2 regions of the Bacillus sp. MC1252 genome follow, and region 2 is predicted to be linked to the other one. Evidence: a T-box and tRNA genes for the amino acid it is inferred to sense, from the RefSeq annotation. Region 2 holds a T-box; the other holds one or more tRNA genes.

Region 1 (10,945 bases), 1.3 Mb from region 2:
TGCGGTACACCAGTGACGACGTACTTCTCGTCATCATAATACGCTTTAACAGGAATGTCGGTTAAGGTTGCTTCATCTGTCGTCGATGTTGGGAAAAAGGATTCACCGATTTTTTTCGGCGTGGGCGCTTGCGCTGAATTGACTGCACCATACAGCAATAAAGCGAAGACCAATGCAAGAAACTTTACGGCCCAGCGATTATTCAAAATCTTATCCATTTTTCTTGCCCCTCCAATACCATTTGGTCGAGGAAGCATCTTTGCTGTTCTTACTAAATTCAGCAATCAGCATTTCTTCAAGCGCTTCTTCAGTCAATTCTCGATGGAGATCACCATTTCTTGCGACACTTATGCCGCCTGTCTCCTCAGAGACGATGACGGTTAAGCTGTCTGTCACTTCACTAATACCAACTGCCGCCCGGTGGCGCGTTCCGAGTTCCTTAGAGATAAAAGGACTTTCTGACAGCGGTAAATAACAAGCTGCAGCTGCAATCTCATCACTCTTCATAATGACAGCACCGTCATGAAGCGGGGTATTCGGAATGAAAATATTAATCAGCAGCTCAGAACTCACCTTTGCATTCAAAGGAATTCCTGTCTCTATGTAATCATTCATCCCAGTATCGCGCTCAATTGTCAGCAGCGCTCCTATTCTGCGTTTTGCCATATAGTTAATTGCTTTTGTAATTGCCTCGATCGTTTTCTGCTGCTGTTCCTCTACAGGTGTCCCGCTTCTTGAGAAGAAACGGCCGCGCCCGAGCTGCTCAAGCGCTCTCCTTAGCTCTGGCTGAAAAATAATAATGATCGCAAGGAAACCCCACGTAATCGCTTGGTCCATCAGCCATTGAAGTGTGTTAAGACCGAGATACGCACTTCCCATCCTGACGAGAACAATGACCACAATTCCCTTTAAAAGCTGAACCGCTTTTGTTCCGCGGATGACCATCATTAATTTATATATCACATACCAAACAACGAGTATATCAACAGCATTACCGAGGTACTGCAAAAAAGGAATATCCCCTAAAGCCATTTCCTCGTCCTCCAGAATTTTCAAGTTTCTTCGTGTGATGCATTTTTTTATAAAAAAAGCCTATGTGTAAATACATAGCGAGGCTATTATACCACATTTTATTTCAGCAAGGAAAATAGTTGCCATATATAGCTGGCTGTCTAGTATGCGTGAATCTGAGCAATGATATAGAAAAAGAGCAGCCCCTAAGAGACTGCTCCATGCTGTTTGATTTACTTTTACTCCTCTGGCCCAATGACCCGCATCACGTTTTGTGCTGTGGATTTCATTTTGTACCAGATCCAATCAAACACTTCATTAATTTCATTGATTTGACCAGTGACTTGTCCGGCAGAAGCAGTCAGCTGTTCCCCATTGACGACTGTGACATTTCCATCAACCTTGCCTTCTACAATCAGCTTGCCATTTTTGACAGTGACATCACCTTTGACGGTTTCCCCTTTAGGTACGGTCACTGTATCATTTTCAACCACGAGATTCGGCTGCTTTGACACACTGAAATTATGATCAGTATTCCAGCTTGTAAACAGACTGCCTCCCATCAAAATGAGAAAGAGGGCAGCGGCTACGATCAGCGGGTGAGCTTTGATCCATCTTTGAACCGAGACACGCTTTTTCTCCTTTGGAAGACCTGCCATCACCTTTGCAGTGAAATCAGAAGGTGCTTCTATATGAGATGTACTCTGCACTAGCGCAATGGATTTCTCAATTTGTTGAAAATGAGTACGGCACTCCTCACACGATTGCAGATGGCTTTTTAATTCTTTTTCGTCTTGGGGCTCAATGTCCCCGTCTAAATACTGATGCATAAGCAGGACGATTTTTTCCTGACAGCTCATCAAAATCACCTCACTCAAAGGTCTCTCAACTGTTTCCGGAGAGCCTCTCTACCCCTGTGTATTCTCGTTTTCACTGTACCAACTGGTATATTCAGAATCTCACTAATTTCTTTTAACGAGAGTTCATCAATATACTTTAATACGATGACTGAACGATATTTATCGGGTAATCTTAGAATTTTTTGCTGAATGGTACTCGATAACTCAAGAGACACCACCTCATCCTCTGGCAAAATGCCATCAGCAGCAATTTGAGAATACATATTCAGTCCTTCTGTTCCTGCCACCTCTGCATCTAAATAATAATCCGGCTTTTTTTTGCGAATACGGTCGATGGTCAGGTTGGTTGCAATGCGGTACAGCCACGTGGAAAACTTACGATTCACATCAAAGCTCTCAATATTCACATAGGCACGAATAAACGCCTCCTGCGCAATATCCTCTGCTTCGTGTGCATTCCCAAGCATACGGTAGCACAGCTGATAAATTTTGTCTTTATACAGGTCTACGATGTCTGTAAATGCGTTCTGGTCGCCTTTTTTCACTTGCTTAATTCTCTTTTTGATCATTGTGTCCATAGTATATTCAACCTCTGCCTTCACCGGTCTTTATGTATACGAACCTCTTTCCAAAAGGTTTCATTCTCCTCTAAAAAATAGTGTAACAAATTTTTGACAGCGTGTTACGCTTATTAGCCAGTAAAAACCTTAATATATCCTTAAATTTCCCCAAAATAAAAAAAACGGGAACAAGTCCCGCTCTACAATAACTTTTCACCCATTAAAGAACCAATTAAAGCAACAGCCGCTTCTGCTGTTTTATTTTTCTCATCTAATACTGGATTTACCTCCACAAATTCGGCTGAAGTTAAAATACCTGCTTCCTCTAAAAGCTCCATTGCAAGGTGACTCTCACGATAACTAATGCCGCCTGCCACAGGAGTTCCTACACCCGGGCATTCCGCTGGATCTAGCCCATCTAAATCAAGTGATAGGTGGACACCATCTGTTCTTTCCTTTAAATACAAAATTGCTTCCTCCATCACCCTTGTCATCCCTAAACGATCAATTTCATGCATCGTATACACCTTCATACCTTTTTCTCTAATCAACTGCCGCTCTCCTTCATCTAAGGAACGAGCACCAATTAATACGACATTTTCGGGTTTCAATTTAGGAGAATAACCACCAATGTTCGTTAAATCAGCATGCCCAAGGCCAAGACTGACAGCAAGCGGCATGCCATGAATATTTCCAGAAGGAGAAGTTTCCTCCGTATTTAAATCACCGTGTGCATCATACCAAATGACACCCAAGTTTTCATAATGCTTAGCTACACCGGCAAGTGTGCCAATCGCAATGCTGTGATCACCGCCTAAAATCAATGGAAACGAACCTGACTGCACAATACTGTCAACCTTTTCAGCAAGCAGCTGATTGGCACCAGCATTCTCCGTTAGATTTTTTAATTTTTCACTTGTATGTAAACCTTTCTCATCGTCCCTTTGCTCGACTGGAATATCCCCGAGATCCTCCACATCAAATGAGAGCGATTCCAATTTTTCTTTTACGCCAGCACATCGAATCGCACTCGGCCCCATATCGACGCCCCTTCTCGTTTGACCCAAGTCCATCGGAACCCCGACAATCGTGACCCTCTTTTGATCTCCCATATGTACATCCCCTTTCTGTTCATGCCTATATTTTACTTTCTCGATGCCTCCTGACTCAACTCGACAACATTTTGAATAGTTATACATTCCCTCTGCTAACATAAAAAAAAGACACCTTTTTCAAAAAGGTGTCTTAACTGGGCTAGCTGGATTCGAACCAACGCATGACGGAGTCAAAGTCCGTTGCCTTACCGCTTGGCTATAGCCCAAAAATGGTGGAGGGGGGCGGATTCGAACCGCCGAACCCGGAGGGAGCGGATTTACAGTCCGCCGCGTTTAGCCACTTCGCTACCCCTCCACATATGGAATTGATAAAGAAAAAACAGTGCCGGCAAGAGGACTTGAACCCCCAACCTACTGATTACAAGTCAGTTGCTCTACCAGTTGAGCTACACCGGCATATGGTGGAGGATGACGGGCTCGAACCGCCGACCCTCTGCTTGTAAGGCAGATGCTCTCCCAGCTGAGCTAATCCTCCACATCATGGTGACCCGTACGGGATTCGAACCCGTGTTACCGCCGTGAAAGGGCGGTGTCTTAACCGCTTGACCAACGGGCCAGTTTGTCAAGTTTACTGTTTCCGTGAAGCTGACAAAAGTTATTATATACAGGTTGTCCCCCTTTTGTAAAGGGGAATTTTATTTTTTTTATTTTCTAATAATTAACCACCTTGCAGCACGACATTTTACTTGAAATATAATTTCAGTATTTAAATATAATGTTGAAATTTCATATCATACTCAATATACTGAAAATGAAGAAATAAGGAGGTATGTCACATGCAGCCATCTCAACTGCGTTCTTTGACAACAGAATCAAGAAACCCTAACACAATGGGAATTTCACAAGCAGATCCGCTCGAAATGCTCCAAATGATCAATGAAGAAGATATGAAAGTCGCTCAAGCGGTCAATCGTGTACTTCCACATGTGAAAACAGCAAGTGACTTCGCCTATGAATCCATCTCGAATGGAGGCAGACTCATTTATTTAGGCGCTGGAACAAGCGGCAGAATTGGCGTGATGGACGCTGTTGAATGTCCACCAACCTATAGCGTCTCACCTGATGTCATTGTAGGCATCATGGCAGGTGGGGACTCCGCGTTTTCACACGCTGCCGAAGATGTGGAAGACAGTGAAGAAGCCGGTAAACAGGATTTAGTACACATCCACCTCACGTCAACAGATACTGTCGTCGGCATTGCCGCTAGCGGTAGGACGCCCTATATCATCGGTGCTTTAAACTACGCAAGATCCATCGGAGCAAAAACAGTAGCCCTCAGCTGCAATGAACAAGCAGAAATTAGCGAGCTGGCAGACTGCGCCATTGAAGTCGTCGTTGGACCTGAAGCCATCACCGGGTCAACACGAATGAAAGCCGCATCCGCTCATAAAATGATTTTAAATATGCTTTCCACCTCTGTCATGATCAGACAAGGCAAAGTATATGAAAACCTGATGGTTGATGTAAAAGTCAGCAATCATAAATTAAAAGAACGCGCCATCACCATCATTCAACATGTGACAAACGCTTCCTACGAACAAGCCGTGAAAACACTTGAATCGGCAGATTTAGAAGTCAAAACCGCCATCGTCATGCTCCAAACAAACACAGACAAGAAAACAGCCAAGAATTTACTCAACAAAGCGAATGGTCATATCGACAAAGCCATCTCACATCATCAATCCTAAAGGAGGCAGAGCTCATGTCAGCAGGTGGACTCTCCCTAATACACACAATGAAAGCAAAGCTCCCCCAATCTGAAAAAATCATTGCAGACTATATCCTTGCCCATCCTGACAAAGTCATTAAGAGCACAGTACACGAGATCAGTCAGGCAGCCGGTGCAAGCAGCTCTGCAGTCATCCGCCTTTGTAAATCTCTCGGACTAGATGGCTATCACGATTTAAAAATGCGGATTGCTGGAGACTTAATGCATGACGATAAACAAGGCTACCGAGATATCGAACAAGATGAACCACTTCAATCCATTATTCAAAAAACAGCAGGAAACTCGATTCAATCGATTAAGGATACTGCCTCTATTTTAAATGCAGATACTTTAGAAAAGGCCGTTCAATTGCTGCTACATGCAAATCAAATCCATTTTATCGGTGTTGGTGCATCTGGCATCGTCGCAGCTGACGCACAGCAGAAATTTCTCAGAATCAATTATGCAGCCACAGCCTTCACTGACATGCATATCGCATCCACCGTCATCGCAAATGCAGGAAAGAACGACATTGTTTTCGGTATATCCTTTTCTGGAGAAACGTTAGACATCATTCAAGCCCTTCAGCTCGCAAAAGAAAATCAAGTGAAAACCATTGCCTTAACGCATCCAGGTCATACAAGCGTTTCTGCTTTATGTGACGTTCACCTATCGACGTCCGGTTCCAATGAAGCACCTTTTCGCAGTGCTGCCACTTCCTCTAGAATGGCACAGCTCTACTTAATTGATGTCTTGTTCCTCAGTTTAGCTTCCCGTCAATATGAAGAGACAGCGCAGTATATTGACAAGACAAGGCATGCCATCCGCTCCATGAAACGAAAACCAAAGGGGGATTCAACATGAGTCATCAAAAGAAATATCAGCAGTTAGCGAAAGATATTCTTTCGCTCTGTGGTGGTTCTGAAAATATCTCTTCCCATACACATTGTATGACACGTCTCCGAATTACACCGATCGATGATGAAAAAGTTCAAATCACAGCGATCAAAGAACTTGATGGCGTCATTGGCGTCGTCGAGGCGGAAACGCTTCAAATCATTTTAGGCACTGGCGTTGTCAACCAAGTATCAAGTGCGTTTGAACAGCTGCTAAAAGCCTCTGGTTCATTTGACTTGAACAACGAAGCACAAAAAAACAAGCAAGCCATTTCACAAAAGAACCGCACACCGTTCAAGCTGTTCTTACGACGGATTGCCAGCATTTTTATCCCTATCATTCCAGCACTGGTTGCGTCAGGCCTCATTACTGGTATTACAAAAGCAATCGTGCAAGCGGGCTGGCTTGATGAAAAATCTCAAGCTGCGATCATTTTAACCGTTATTGGTTCAGGCTTGTTCGCTTATCTTGGGATATTAGTCGGAACAAATGCCGCAAAGGAATTTGGAGGCTCTCCCGCATTAGGCGCTTTAGCTGGTATCCTCATTATTAACCCAGCCTCCGCAGATATTATGTTATTTGGCACAAATATTCTACCAGGCAGAGGCGGACTCATCGGTGTTCTTCTTGCCGCCATCTTTATGGCCTTTGTTGAGACCCGAATTAGACGCTTCGTCCCGCAGTCACTCGATATCATCGTCACACCAACCATCACATTACTCATTACTGGAATTTTTACGTACATCGTCTTCATGCCAGTCGGCGGATTTATATCTGATGCCATCACCTCAGGACTCACTTATCTATTAAACATGGGCGGTATTTTCGCCGGATTTGTTCTTGGTGCGACCTTCCTTCCACTTGTAGTAACAGGACTTCACCAAGGACTGACACCTATTCATATGGAACTCATCAATTCAATTGGAGATGACCCGCTTCTGCCAATTCTAGCTATGGGAGGCGCAGGACAGGTCGGTGCGGCATTTGCCATTTATATGAAAACAAAAAAGAAAAAGCTCAAAAGAGCCATTGCAGGTGGACTTCCTTCAGGAATGCTTGGTATTGGTGAACCACTCATTTTCGGTGTCACACTACCACTAGGAAGACCATTTCTCACTGCTTGTCTCGGTGCTGGAATCGGCGGAGCATTTCAAGCCTACTTCCAAATCGCCACTAAAGCAATTGGGGTATCAGGTCTTCCATTAACCTTTATCGTTCACGCGCATCAAATGCTTCTTTACTTAATTGGACTATTCATTGCATATGTCGCTGGATTTATCTTCACATACTTATTTGGCTTTCATGATGATATGGCTGTTGAATTCGAGGGAACCAATCAATAAGGAGGTCTAGCTCTTGAAGAAATGTTTTCTTTTGATGACATGTCTGTTCATGCTCCTTGGGCTACCAGTACAAACATTTGCAACCAGCTCCCATCCTGTATCGTCTTTGTCTAAAACAGCACCTGAAGAATATCCCGTCTTAAAAAAAGCAAAACGACCAGAACAAGTAGGTTTTTCTTCCAGGCAGCTTAGGAAGGTTGATCAAATGATTCAAAACGATATCAAAGCAGGATTTCCAGGAGCCGCGCTCATCATCATCAAGGATGGTAAGATCGTCCATCAAAAAGCCTATGGCTACAGGCAAAAATACGAAGGGTCTAACGAACTCAAATCGTATAAGAAAATGAAAAAGAACACGCTGTTCGACCTGGCATCCAATACAAAAATGTACGCCACCAACTATGCCCTGCAAAAGCTTGTATACGAACAAAAACTAGATGTGAATGAAAAAATACAATCCATCCTGCCAGACTTTCAAGATGAACCAGATGCAAAGGTCACCGGCAAAGATCAGCTTCGGGTAAAAGATCTCCTCACACATTCTGCCGGTCTCCCATCCAGTGTCTTATTTTATAGCAAAGAAGCAGCTGGCTCTTTTTTCTCTCAAGATAGACAAACAACCATGAAATGGCTGCCTAAGGTGCCTCTACAATACGAGCCAGGTACCCAGCATATTTATAGTGATATTGATTACATGCTTTTAGGTATGATCATCGAGAAAAAAACAGGAATCCCTCTTGATCAATATGTAGAGTCTACGATCTATCGGCCGCTAGGTCTCAAGCATACAATGTTCAATCCGCTGCAAAAAGGATTCAAGCCCAAGCATTTTGCAGCAACTGAACGTTTAGGCAATACGCGAGATGGTGTGATCGATTTTGAAAACATTCGACGATACACCCTGCTAGGAGAAGTACACGATGAGAAAGCATATTACTCAATGGCTGGTGTCTCCGGCCATGCTGGACTTTTCTCTAACACCTCAGATATGGCGGTGCTGCTCCAGCTGATGCTCAACAAAGGAGGCTATGGGAAAACAACCATCTTTGACCAAGCTTCTATCGATCTCTTTACAACATCCTCAGACACGAACCCAACTTACGGGCTAGGCTGGCGGAAAAACGGCAATACTGACATGGAATGGATGTTTGGAAAATATGCAAGTAACGAAGCCTATGGACATACAGGCTGGACCGGAACGATGACGTTGATTGATCCAAAACACAATCTAGGTATCGCTTTGCTGACGAATAAGAAACATTCACCTGTCGTTTCACCTGAAACCAACCCTAATCAATTCGAAGGTGATCTTTTCCCAACTGGTACTTATGGAAGCATCATGACCGCAATCTACGAATCTTTTAAGTAAAAGGAGGAATTCGATGTTAAAATCTCTCTTCCCCGCTGCTCTGGTTTTTGCCCTGCTAACCTCTTCCATTCCAACGGAAAAGATTAGCTCTGCCTCTCTTCCAACCGCAAAACAAATGGTGGAAGACATGTCACTGGATGAAAAGATTGGCCAAATGCTCATGCCAGACTTTCGCAATTGGCAAACAAAAGGTGAATCCGCGCCTACAGGCTTAACAAAGATGAATCAAGAAGTATCCCATCTTGTAGAGAAATATCATCTAGGCGGTGTCATCTTATTTGCAGAGAATGTCGTTGATACGAAACAAACCGTCAAACTCACTCATGAATTTCAAAAAGCATCGCCAAATATTCCTTTACTCATTTCAATTGATCAAGAAGGCGGAATCGTCACAAGACTACAAAAGGGAACACATTTCCCAGGAAATATGTCGATTGGTGCCTCTAGAAGCAAGAAAAATGCATACGACACAGGAAAAATCATCGGAAAGGAATTAAACGCCTTAGGTATCAATACAAACTTCTCTCCTGTTCTTGATGTGAATAATAACCCAAACAACCCCGTCATAGGTGTCCGTTCCTTTAGCTCTGACCCTGCACTTGTCACTAGACTTGGCCTTCAAACCATGAAAGGACTTCAAAAGGAAAAGACCATTTCCACACTAAAGCATTTCCCGGGACATGGTGATACAGCCGTCGATAGTCACTACGGCTTGCCGCTCGTAGAACATGACCTAGATCGTTTAAAAAAGATTGAGCTGTATCCATTTCAACAAGCAATCAACGCAGGTGCGGATATGGTTATGACCGCTCATGTTCAATTTCCTGCCATTGATGACACGACCTATCAAAGTAAAAAAGATGGCGAGGACATCATGGTTCCAGCTACCTTATCTAAAAAAGTGATCACACACTTATTAAAAGAAGAGATGGGCTTTCAAGGAGTTGTTGTGACTGATGCTCTAAATATGAAGGCGATTGCAGATAACTTCGGACAGGAAGAAGCCGTGGTCATGGCCATTAGAGCAGGAGTCGACATTGCCCTCATGCCAGCGCCTGTCACATCTCTAAAAACCGAGAAAAACCTAGAAAATGTGTTTAATGCTTTAAAACGAGCCGTTCTATCAAACGAAATTCCGCTGTCTCAGATCAACCAATCTGTCGAAAAAATCCTTCAATTGAAGATCAAGCGCGGCATCATTTCCACTAAAAAGCCAGTAAGTCTTGAGAAAAAAATCAAAAAAGCCACTCAACTCGTTGGTAAAAAGTCGCACCGGAAAGCTGAACAAAAAATGGCCCGTGAAGGAATCACTTTACTTAAAAACAACGACAAGACCTTACCTTTTCAACCTAAAAAGAATGACCGAATCTTGCTCATGGCACCCTATGAAGATCAAACAAAAGCAATGTCTGTCACGATTGAATCTCTGATCAAACAAAAAAAGATCAAGCCTGTACGTACCCAATCATACGCTTTTGCAGATAAGACCTTCTCCAAAGAAACAGCCAAACTGATTCAAGATGCTGACTATGTCATTACCGGCTCTTACGTTGTCCAAAATGACCCAGCTGTGAATGATGGCGTGATTGATGACAATGTACAGGACCCGAAGAAATGGGCAACCGCCTTCCCTCGTGCTGTCATGAAAGAAGCAAAATCACAAAACAAAAAAATGGTCATCATGAGTCTTAGAAACCCATATGATGCTGCTAATTTCGAGGAAGCCGATGCCTTACTGGCTGTTTACGGTTTTAAAGGCTATGCAAACGGACAATTCAACCAACCGAATATTCCTGCTGGACTAGAAGTGATATTTGGAGCGGCATCACCTAAAGGGAAATTGCCAGTCGCTATCCCATCTGTCACTCATCCGAATCAAACCCTTTACCCATTTGGCTATGGGCTCAACTTGAAAGGGAAACAGATCAAATAGGAGGGATTCTCTTGAAAAAGACAGGAAGCTTGATACTCGCGAGCATTCTCATGATGAGCACATTGACCGCCGCCTCCCCCCCAGATCAAGGACGAACAGACACAAAAGGAAAAAAAGCAGCAGTCAAAACAGGCATCGAAACATTACTC
Region 2 (10,945 bases):
CTTTTGTACCATCGTGTAGAAAAAGCAAAATATATGCAGCTTCGTGATTATTTTTCTTATCCAGGTGTTCCTGCAGAAGCGAAGAACATTTCACGTTCGTTTGAAGAAGTCTTTCACGTATTGCAGCCAGGCGAACGCAAGATGACAGAAGAAATCAATCAGGCATCATCGCTTGATCAGGGCTATGAATATGTGACAGTTGGATCCAGTCAGCCGGCACCGCTCTCAGACGAATCCTTTGATTTTGATCTGTTGTTAGCGGGCATGTCTGACATGATGATTCCAAGAAAGGCTTTGACAAGGCAGGTGAAAGAGACGATTAAGAAGTTAGCTGTTGTATACGGCATCACCCCGCTGCAAATGCAAAATATTGTAGCCGGCGCCTGTGGTTCGGATCAAATGATCTCAACAGAAGAGCTAAGAAAAGCAGCAAGAGACTGGTATCAAATTGAATACAGAGGCGAACAGCCGAAACTGATTGATCAAAAACAGCCAAGACATTTACGTCACGATGCCTCAAAGCCGCCATCGGCAGATACACCTGATGCCAAATTGATTGAAAAGCTAGATCATATTTCGCCCAGGGAGCTTCTAAAAGATATGGCAGATGGCATTGAGCCAACGTATGCTGACTTAAGAATTGTCGAAGATATCATGCTCGAGCAGCAGCTAGAGCCAGGTGTCATGAACGTTCTAATCTACTATACACTGCTGAAAACAGATATGAAGCTGTCCAAAACGTATATGCAAAAAATCGCTGCCCATTGGGTGAGAAAGAAAATTAAAACCGTTGAGGCGGCCATGAAAATGGCAAAAGAAGAGAACAGGCAAATGACTGAGTGGGCGCAGCAGAAAAAGCAGCGAAGCCCATATGGATCAGGAAAAGTCGTCCGCGAGGAGAAACTGCCTGACTGGATGAAAGAAACTGAAACGAAAGAACAGCCGGCAAAAGAACAAGCGGACAGTCTGTCTACAGAGGATCTTGAACGAGAAAAAGAAAAACTGTTAGATCAGTTTAAAAATATGAAAAAATACAATGCACATTAATGTGAGGTGAGATGGAGATGAAACCGATCGGTCGTTCATTTGAACAGCTAAAAGGACGAGTAGATTTTCGCGTGAGATACAATCAGATTAAAGAAAGTGTGTTAGCTGATGAAGGTGTAAAAGCCTTTTTAAAGGAGCATCAAGAAGAGATACAAGAAGACATGATCGATCGCAGCTTGAATCGGCTCTTTGAATATGTGCAGCAATCGAAAGGCTGCTCTTACTGCTTAGAGGAAGAGAACGTAAATGCCATTTTAGATGGGTATCATCCGAAGCTTGTGATCAAAGGACAGAGTATTGATATTGAATATTCCCCTTGTCCAGTAAAGCTGCGTCTCGATAGACAGAAAAAACAGCAAGAGCTCATGAAAAGCATGTACATTCCGCAGAATGTTCTTCAAGCGACGTTCGCTGATCTGAACGTCACAGGAAGACAAGAGGTCATCCAAAAAGTAGGTCAATTCCTGCAAAGCTATGATGAGACTGGTAAGGGGAAAGGCTTGTATTTACACGGGAAATTTGGGGTAGGCAAAACGTTTATTCTAGCAGCGATTGCGCAGCAGCTAGCGGAAAAAGAATACCCATCTCTCCTTGTATACGTGCCTGAATTTGTGAGAGAGTTAAAAAATTCTTTAGCCGATCATACACTGGAAGAGAAGCTGAATATGGTCAAATCAACACCTATCTTAATGCTTGATGATATTGGGGCAGAGTCGATGACAAGCTGGGTACGAGATGAACTGCTAGGAACGATCTTACAATATCGTATGGCTGAACAGCTGCCAACTTTCTTCTCTTCTAATTTCTCACCGAGTGAACTAAAGCATCATTTTACGTACTCACAGCGCGGAGAAAAAGAAGAGGTCAAAGCAGCTCGTTTAATGGAACGGATTGTCTATTTAGCAGAGCCAGTCGTACTTGAAGGAGAAAATCGCCGTCATTTATAAAAGCGTACATCACATGAAGGAGGAGCGGATGAGATGAACAAAAGAAAATGGCTGCTTTTTCTCGTGATTGGCATTCTCGTTGCTACGCTATGGTGGCTGAATAAACAGCATCTTCAGCTGGCACCGAAAGATGTGAAGAATTGGATACTTCAATTTGGGATGCTGGCTCCCTTTGTTTTTCTTTTCTTATCACTTTTTCGCCCGTTTGTTCTTGTTCCTCTCACGGTCTTTTCGCTGGCAGCAGGTTTGGCATTCGGCAGTGTACTTGGGACCGTTTATGCCCTCGTCGGTGCTACCGCTGGCGCAACAGGCTCTTTTTGGCTTGCTTCAACCTTCCGTTCAAAGCAGAATGAAACAAATGCAAGCAGCCGGAAGCTGAAAGCGGTGACGTCCCGTATTCAGGAGCATGGGTTTCTGTATATTTTGTTATTGCGTATTGCACCTATTCATTTTGATTTTGTCAGCTATGCGGCAGCAGCTTCACATGCTCAATATCGTGCGTTTGCTGCAGCGACCTTTTTAGGCTTAATACCGGGTACGGTTGCGTTAAATGTCCTCGGGTCAAGCTTTGTTAGCGGCAATTATGCCGCTTTAGCGATTGTTTGTTTGATTTATTTGATCTTTATCTCTGTACCATTCATTTTAAAAAGAAAGATGCCTGATTTATTTTAGGCGTCTATTTTTTATGTTCTCCCCATATATATGTAACAGATGTCGTTAGGGGGGACAAACATGCTTGAAATAATCTTTGAAGATGAATATGATACCGCTGCTTTTTTACATCTTGCTGAACACTTGGACAGTCGGCATCACATGTCAATTCAACAAGGGAAAGACCGGCTTCTCATAGAGGCGAAGGAATCAAAAGAAGCACTTGAGCACATCGTGCGGCCATTACTGGTTCACTTTTTTTTGGAATGCAAAGAAAACGAGCGCATGCGCAGCATCCTTGAAAACACATACTTATTTAAAGATCCCGAAGAGCAGCACCAAATTCTTTCAATCGCCCATAGCATCATGAAAGGGGATATAGATGATATTCCCGGGATTCATCAGGACCCATCAAGGGAAGCCCTGTTAAAAAAGGAGCTTGAGACGATCTCTTTACAGCAAGGTATCTTTTCAATTGGTTCATTTATGACCTTTAGGCTGTCAGAGTATGACAGGAGGCTGAAGAATTATGTTGAAGTATCCATTGAAGAATACAAAATGGAACAAGAATATCAAAACTTTATTCAATCACTTCGAGACTATGTGATGGCAAGAAAGCCCAAGCTTGAAAAAGTACATGTTGTGCATCAGGACCGCCTGGTGATTTGGGAATTTCGCTACGCTTCTGAGCGTGATCAAAAACAATACATAGACAGACAGTTTGTAAGAGAACATCCAATGTATATTGATTCGCAGCTGATTGCACCGCTTGTTTCCATTGCTCCGCAAAAGATTAACCTGTTTACAAATGACACAGGTCACTCGATGGTGCAAACCATTCAAAATATTTTTCAAGAAAGGGTCGAGGTGTTCCCGCCTCATTCGTTTGATGAACAAAATGTTCAATTTGTTCATGATCATTTGGTAAAGAAAAGTGAAAAGCTTTCTTGATTTTCACGAAAAAACGTTTTATAATACGGTGTAACTTCATACAGAGACCGTATTGATAAGGACATGAACAAATGAACACCCGCTTATAGAGAGGGAAGCCACGGCTGAAAGCTTCCTAGCAGAGGACCATTTGCTTTACCACCTTTGAACATCAGCTGTGAACTTGTTTAGTAATAGCTGACGGGAATTCCCGTTATCGAACCACAAGCCGTATTTGCTTATGAAAAAGCAAGCTGCAAATACGGGAAAAAGGGTGGAACCACGATTCCGTTTATTCAACCTCGTCCCTTTCCAGGGGGCGGGGTTTTTATATTGCCAAAAAAAGGAGTGACCAGAGATGTCAGAACAAATTCAACTTACATTTCCAGATGGAGCAGTCAAGGAGTTTGACAAAACAGCCACAACAGAAGACATCGCGGCATCAATTAGCCCGGGCCTAAAGAAAAAAGCGCTTGCCGGTAAATTGAACGGCAAAGAAATAGATCTGCGTACGCCGCTTTTAGAAAGTGGAACAATCGAGATCATCACAGATAAAAGTGATGAAGCACTTGATATTATGCGCCACAGCACAGCGCATTTACTAGCGCAGGCGATTAAACGTATTTACGGAAAAGAGCATCATGTCCAGTTTGGTGTAGGTCCTGTGATCGAAAATGGGTTCTACTACGATGTGGACATTGATGTTGCCATCACACCTGAAGACTTACCAAAGATTGAAAAAGAAATGAAAAAAATCATTAATAGCAATCTGCCGATTGAGCGCATTGAAGTATCAAGAGAAGAAGCGAAAAAACGCTTTGAAGCGATTGGTGATGAATTGAAGCTTGAGCTGTTAGAGGCGATTCCAGAAGGCGAAGCTGTCACCATTTATGAGCAGGGTGAATTCTTTGACTTATGCCGCGGAATTCACTTACCGTCTACAGGGAAAATCAAAGAGTTCAAGCTGCTTAGCCTTGCAGGTGCATACTGGAGAGGCGACAGTAACAATCAAATGCTTCAGCGTATTTATGGAACAGCTTTCTTTAACAAAGAAGATTTAAATGAGCACTTACGTCTGCTCGAAGAAGCGAAAGAACGCGATCACCGTAAACTAGGAAAAGAGCTGAAACTGTTTGCGAATTCTCAAAAGGTAGGTCAAGGTCTTCCGCTTTGGCTGCCAAAAGGCGCAACGATCCGCCGCGTGATTGAGCGTTACATTGTCGATAAAGAAGTGCGTCTTGGCTATGAACATGTGTACACACCAGTTCTTGCGAATGTCGAATTGTATAAAACATCAGGCCACTGGGCGCATTATCAAGAAGATATGTTCCCAGTCATGGAAATGGATAACGAAGATCTTGTCCTTCGTCCTATGAACTGCCCGCACCATATGATGATTTACAAAAATGAACCGCATAGCTATCGTGAATTGCCAATTCGTATTGCAGAGCTTGGTACAATGCACCGCTATGAAATGTCAGGCGCCCTATCTGGTCTGCAGCGTGTTCGCGGCATGACATTAAACGATGCACATATCTTTGTGCGTCCAGATCAAATCAAAGACGAGTTCATCCGTACAGTTCGCTTAATTGAAGAAGTGTATCAAGATTTCGGCTTAAATGATTACACATTCCGCTTATCTTACCGTGATCCAGAGGATACAGAGAAGTATTTCGACGATGATGCGATGTGGAATAAAGCGCAGTCGATGCTGAAGGATGCAATGGACGAGCTTGGTCATGACTACTATGAAGCAGAAGGTGAAGCGGCATTTTATGGACCGAAGCTTGACGTACAAGTGAAGACAGCTCTTGGAAAAGAAGAGACGTTGTCCACTGTACAGCTTGATTTCTTACTTCCAGAGCGCTTCGATCTCACATATATCGGAGAAGATGGAAAGCACCATCGTCCAGTCGTTATTCATAGAGGGGTCGTCTCCACAATGGAGCGCTTCGTTGCCTTCTTAATTGAAGAATACAAAGGAGCTCTTCCAACATGGCTGGCACCTGTACAATTCCAAGTCATCCCGGTTTCACCATCTGTTCATCTAGACTATGCGAAAAAAGTGCAAGAACGCTTGCAGCTTGAAGGCTTACGTGTAGAGCTTGATAGCCGTGATGAGAAAATTGGGTACAAAATTAGAGAAGCGCAAATGCAAAAGATTCCGTACATGCTTGTCGTTGGGGATCAAGAAGCAGAAAATGGCGCTGTCAATGTAAGAAAATATGGTGAACAAGATTCAGAAACAATGGATCTTGAAGCTTTTGTGAAACATGCAGTAGCAGAAGCGAAAAAATAATCCTTTTATTTAAGCGGTCAGTGATCTCTTTCCTTGAGATCGCTGGCTTTTTTCTTATGAAAAAATTTTCCACTGGTGATCCAGATGCTTGAATAAAACGTTTAGATAGTGCAAAAGTATGGGTAAGTATGTACTGTTGGTTAGAGACAATGGGGGAATGAAAGCGATGATTCAAACAACAAACACTGTATCATCACAAGTATTGGAGTAATCAGCTGTTCTTCGTGCATTGGAGCACTCATTTGCCATGATTGAATTTGATGTCACAGGTGAGGTGCTATGGGTGAACGATATTTTTGCAAAAGCTTTGAGGTATTCTAAGGAAGAGATGGTTGGTCTAAAGCATAGACAGTTTTGTCCTCCGCATATTGCAGAACACGCAAGCTATCAAATGTTTTGGAAGCGTTTGAAGGAGGGGCAAATCTTTCAGGAAAATGTGCAGCGGATCACGAAGCACGGTGCCAACATTGATCGAACGAGGACGACAATCGTAGAACGCACTGTTAAAGAATACATTCATTATTATAACAACATTCGTATTCAAACGAAACTAAACCAATCACCGATAAACTATCGGCAATTGGCTGTATAAAGGTGTTTTGATCCCTGTCTCAAAAACGGGGGCTAGTCCCAGAAGAAGGGTGTTTTCTTTTGGTTCTACTTTAATATATCAAACAATTCATGTAAGTCTTTGATTTCATAATCCGGTGTCACATCTGTTTCATTTTTCTTGCCATGGCGATTGATCCAAACGGTTTGGATGCCAACGCGAGATGCCCCGAGAATATCTGTTTTAGGATTATCTCCAACCATGATGACATCGTCTTTTGTTAAGTTTAATAGCTGAAGGCAGTGCTCAAAGATGCCAGGGTCAGGCTTGCCTTTTCCGTAATCTCCTGAAATCACAATCTCATGAAAATAAGGCGCAAGCTCCGGTACACCTGCAAGCTTTTCCTTTTGAAGACTAGGGTCACCGTTTGTTAAAAGGAGTAATTCGTAGCTGCCTTTCAGGCGGTCTAAAACAGGATACGTTTCTTCATAGACATACGGGCGTTTTCTGCGTTCTGCTGCAAAGAAATCAGCCAAGTATTGTCCAAATGCCTCATCGTCAATTCCCGCTTCTTTTAAGCCGTTTGTCCAAGCGTTTTTGCGATACTCTGGTGCAAGGGCGTTCAGCTTTTGAAAGCCTTCGCTAATCGGTTCACTAAAATTTGACCACAGTCCTTCGAAAGGATTAATTCCGATCATGACAGTATAATCATATGTTTCATAGGAAGAGTACAGCTTTCTTGCTTCTTCACGTACAATCTGTTCAAACGCTTCTGGATCAAGTCCATATTTCTTTTCTGCTTCCCGGCATGTTTCCTGAAAAGTTGTGTGAATGCTTTTTTCATCCCAAAGCAAAGTATCATCTAAATCGAAAAATACGGCTTTCATGATCTTCTCCCTTGTTATGTATGTAGTTACCTTCAATTGCATGTGACAGGCTCATGTTCATTTTACAATAGAAGGTGAGGGCAATAAAGAAAAGATTTGAGAGATCTTTGATCATTGACCGCACATGATAGAATAGAAAGACAATAGATATCACATACATCAATTGAGGTGGCCGGTTTGCTTCATTTAATCATTATGATGATCGAGCGTGTGGGGATCATCGTTATTTTAGGATTTGTGCTTGCCCATGTGAAGGGCTTTCGCAATCTGTTGCTTCACAACCAAGGGTTCCGGAAAAAGGCAATCCTTGTCTTTGTTTTTGCTTCTTTTAGTATGATCAGTAATTACACAGGAATCGAAATCCAGCAGCAGATTGTCATGAATCATGAATTTTCTTATCATCTTGGCTCATCAAGCTCCATCGCCAATACAAGAATCATGGGGATTGAAATGGGCGGCTTGATTGGGGGGCCTTTTGTTGGCATTGGGGCAGGCCTTTTAGCTGGAATCCATCGCTATTCACTAGGAGGGAGCACGGCGCTCAGCTGTGCGATTTCTTCGATTTTAGCCGGTGTGATTGCAGGCTATGTCGGCAGCAGGTTTAAGCGGAAGAATCGAATGGTGACACCTCGCCAGGCAGCACTTTTTGGTGTGGCGATGGAATCATTACAGATGATCATTATTCTTCTGTTTGCAAAGCCATTTGCTGATGCTTGGGGGCTTGTGAGCATTATTGCGCTGCCGATGATCTTTGTGAATGGGATCGGAAGCTTTATCTTTTTATCTATTTTGCAGTCAGTGATTCGACAAGAAGAGCAGGCCAAGGCGATGCAGACACATCGTGTATTTTCTATCGCAGATCAAACGCTTCCTTTTTTCCGGCAAGGATTAAATGAACAGTCCTGTAAAAGTGTGGCGGAGATCATTCATCGATTAACAGAAACAGATGCCGTCTCCTTAACAGATACAGAAAAGATTTTAGCGCATGTCGGAGATGGAATGGATCATCATATTCCATCTAAAAGTCTGATTACAGGGCTGTCTAAGCAAGTATTGATCAGTGGGAAGATTATGAAGGCGCATTCGAAAGACGACATTAATTGTTCAGTCGCCCATTGCCCTCTCGAAGCGGCGATTGTGCTCCCGCTCACGTCAAACGGTCAAACGATCGGAACGTTAAAAATGTATTTCAATTCGCCGGTCGGATTGAGCAGGGTGGAAGAGGAGCTTGCAGAAGGTTTAGCGATGCTGTTTTCCACACAGCTTGAGCTTGGGGAGGCAGAGACCCAAAGCCGTCTGCTAAAAGATGCAGAGATCAAAGCGCTTCAAGCACAGGTGAATCCGCACTTTTTATTTAACGCCATTAATACAATCTCTGTTTTATGCAGAACCAATGTGGAGATGGCAAGGAAGCTGCTACTGCAGCTGAGTATTTATTTTCGTTCAAACTTGCAAGGCGCCCGCCAGCTGCTGATTCCAATGCATAAAGAGATTCAGCATGTAGAGGCTTATTTGTCGCTTGAACAAGCAAGGTTTCCAAATAAGTACCATGTGACCTTTCAAATTGAAAAAGAGCTGGAGCAGGTGATGATTCCGCCCTTTGTGCTTCAAGTCCTTGTTGAAAATGCGGTGAGACATGCTTTTCCTAAACATCAAACGAATTGTGAAGTTATCGTATCCGCTTTGATGAAAGATGAGCGTGTATATATGAAAGTGACAGATAATGGACAAGGGATCGAGGATGACAAGATGGCTCAGCTATTAAAAGCGCCAGTTGAATCACTAGAAGGAACGGGTACGGCCCTTTATAATTTAGACCAGCGGTTAAGAGGAATTTTTGGCAGACAAGCCGCTTTAACCATTCATAGTGACAAAGGCACTGACATCTCATTTCACATTCCAATGGACTATGTAAAAAAGGATGATTCTCGTTGATGAAGGTATTAATCGTAGATGATGAAGTTTTAGCAAGAGACGAATTAAAATACTTATTACGAAGAACGAAAGAGGATGTTCAAATAGAGGAAGCAGAAAATATAGAATCTGCTTTTGACCGAATGGTAGACCATAAGCCTGATTTGCTCTTTTTAGACATCGACTTATCTGGTGAGAACGGATTTGATGTTGCCAAACGGCTTAACCGGATGTCTGATCCGCCAGCGATTGTATTTGCTACAGCCTTTGATCAATATGCGCTGAAGGCGTTTGAGGTGAGTGCGCTTGATTACTTAACAAAGCCATTTGATGAAGAGCGGCTTCAGCAAACCATCCAAAAGTTTAAAAAGTGGAAATCCGTTGAGACGCAAGAGCACCAGCTATCAGAAGAGAAACTTCCCCACCAGCAAAAATTAGCCATCTCAGTCGATGACTCGATTGTCATCCTGCAAGTCGAAGAGATTATGTATGTAGGGCTCAGTGAGGGAAAAAAGGTCGTGAAAACAAAGGATCACATGTATGAGGTAACAGAACCGCTTGTGGTGATTGAAAAGAAGCTGCCTGAGACTTACTTTATGAGGGTCCATCGAAGCTATATTGTCAACACATCTCATATGAAAGAAGTACAGCCGTGGTTTAATTCGACGTATAATCTTCATATGACAGACGGGTCCATCATTCCTGTCAGCCGCACATATGCGAAAGAACTAAAGAAGTCGCTCCTGCTAGAGTAGGGCGGCTTTTTTTGTTTGTATTTCAATACTCGTTTTTTGCATTTCAGTCGTTGAATCCGGTGAGTTTCATTGTAAACGCTTCATTCGTTTATTTCATGCCATATACTGAGGGCAGTCGAAGAAAGAGGTGAAAGGGCATGAGTGCCACAAAAGTATATGGATTTCTATCTCAAGCATTTATCTTTGCAACCGTAATGTTCGTTTCTAATCTCATTTCAATGTATTTACCGATTCCAATGCCTGCATCCGTTATTGGATTGGTTCTATTATTTGTTTTATTAACAACTAAAATCGTGAAACTTGAGCAGGTAGAGCAATTAGGCACATCATTGACAGGACTTATTAGCTTTCTATTTGTTCCTTCTGGTATCTCGGTCATTCAATCACTTGGTGTCATGCAAGAAGTAGGCGTGCAAGTAGTGGGTGTGATTATCATTGCAACCATTATGTTACTTGCAACGACTGGGCTGTTTTCGCAGCTTCTGATGCAATTATCAGAAAGACCGCAGAAACGTAAAGAGACACAGGAGACCAAATCGACTTCTCATTCAAATAAACCAGCTTCAAGTACGCATTAAAGGAGAGGGATAAGATGGATACAAGTACTATGAGTACGTATTTTGGCATTGTCGTCTCATTAGTCGCCTTTGGGATCGGCACATTCTTATTTAAAAAGTCTAAAGGTTTCTTCTTATTCACACCACTTTTTGTTGCCATGGTGTTAGGTATTTTATTTTTGAAAATTGGCGGCTTTTCCTATGAAGACTATAATGAGGGCGGCCGGATCATTAAGTTCTTCTTAGAGCCTGCCACCATTGCATTTGCCATTCCGCTTTATAAGCAGAGAGCGCTTCTTAAGAAATATTGGTGGCAAATTTTATCCGCTATTTTTGTAGGCTCACTTTGTTCCATTACAATTGTGTATGTCGTAGCAAAAGGAATTCATCTTGATGCGGCTGTCATGA

The links. The T-box of region 2 lies ahead of thrS (threonine--tRNA ligase). A T-box ahead of a tRNA ligase gene usually reads a tRNA of that ligase, here a tRNA-Thr.
Region 1: it has a tRNA-Thr gene. The T-box ahead of thrS (threonine--tRNA ligase) is inferred to sense a tRNA for this amino acid. The anticodon was not compared.

The regions. Positions count from the first base shown of each region.
Region 1 is NZ_CM166369.1:176,142-187,086, reverse strand. It holds gene ACYH0L_RS01075 (CdaR family protein) at 1-218, opposite strand, end outside; gene cdaA (diadenylate cyclase CdaA) at 211-1,032, opposite strand; gene rsiW (anti-sigma-W factor RsiW) at 1,251-1,871, opposite strand; gene sigW (RNA polymerase sigma factor SigW) at 1,886-2,449, opposite strand; gene rocF (arginase) at 2,632-3,543, opposite strand; tRNA gene ACYH0L_RS01050 (tRNA-Gln) at 3,681-3,752, opposite strand; tRNA gene ACYH0L_RS01045 (tRNA-Tyr) at 3,757-3,841, opposite strand; tRNA gene ACYH0L_RS01040 (tRNA-Thr) at 3,870-3,942, opposite strand; tRNA gene ACYH0L_RS01035 (tRNA-Val) at 3,946-4,021, opposite strand; tRNA gene ACYH0L_RS01030 (tRNA-Glu) at 4,028-4,102, opposite strand; gene murQ (N-acetylmuramic acid 6-phosphate etherase) at 4,323-5,234, shown strand; gene ACYH0L_RS01020 (MurR/RpiR family transcriptional regulator) at 5,249-6,118, shown strand; gene ACYH0L_RS01015 (PTS transporter subunit EIIC) at 6,115-7,494, shown strand; gene pbp4b (penicillin binding protein PBP4B) at 7,508-8,863, shown strand; gene ACYH0L_RS01005 (glycoside hydrolase family 3 protein) at 8,877-10,796, shown strand; gene ACYH0L_RS01000 (exo-beta-N-acetylmuramidase NamZ family protein) at 10,808-10,945, shown strand, end outside.
Region 2 is NZ_CM166369.1:2,538,783-2,549,727, reverse strand. It holds gene dnaB (replicative helicase loading/DNA remodeling protein DnaB) at 1-1,047, shown strand, start outside; gene dnaI (primosomal protein DnaI) at 1,065-1,994, shown strand; gene ACYH0L_RS13095 (TVP38/TMEM64 family protein) at 2,028-2,666, shown strand; gene ytxC (putative sporulation protein YtxC) at 2,727-3,596, shown strand; T-box leader at 3,640-3,888, shown strand; gene thrS (threonine--tRNA ligase) at 3,934-5,874, shown strand; gene ACYH0L_RS13080 (IS3 family transposase) at 6,122-6,466, shown strand; gene ACYH0L_RS13075 (HAD family hydrolase) at 6,532-7,311, opposite strand; gene ACYH0L_RS13070 (sensor histidine kinase) at 7,489-9,246, shown strand; gene ACYH0L_RS13065 (LytR/AlgR family response regulator transcription factor) at 9,243-9,980, shown strand; gene lrgA (antiholin-like murein hydrolase modulator LrgA) at 10,118-10,558, shown strand; gene lrgB (antiholin-like protein LrgB) at 10,573-10,945, shown strand, end outside.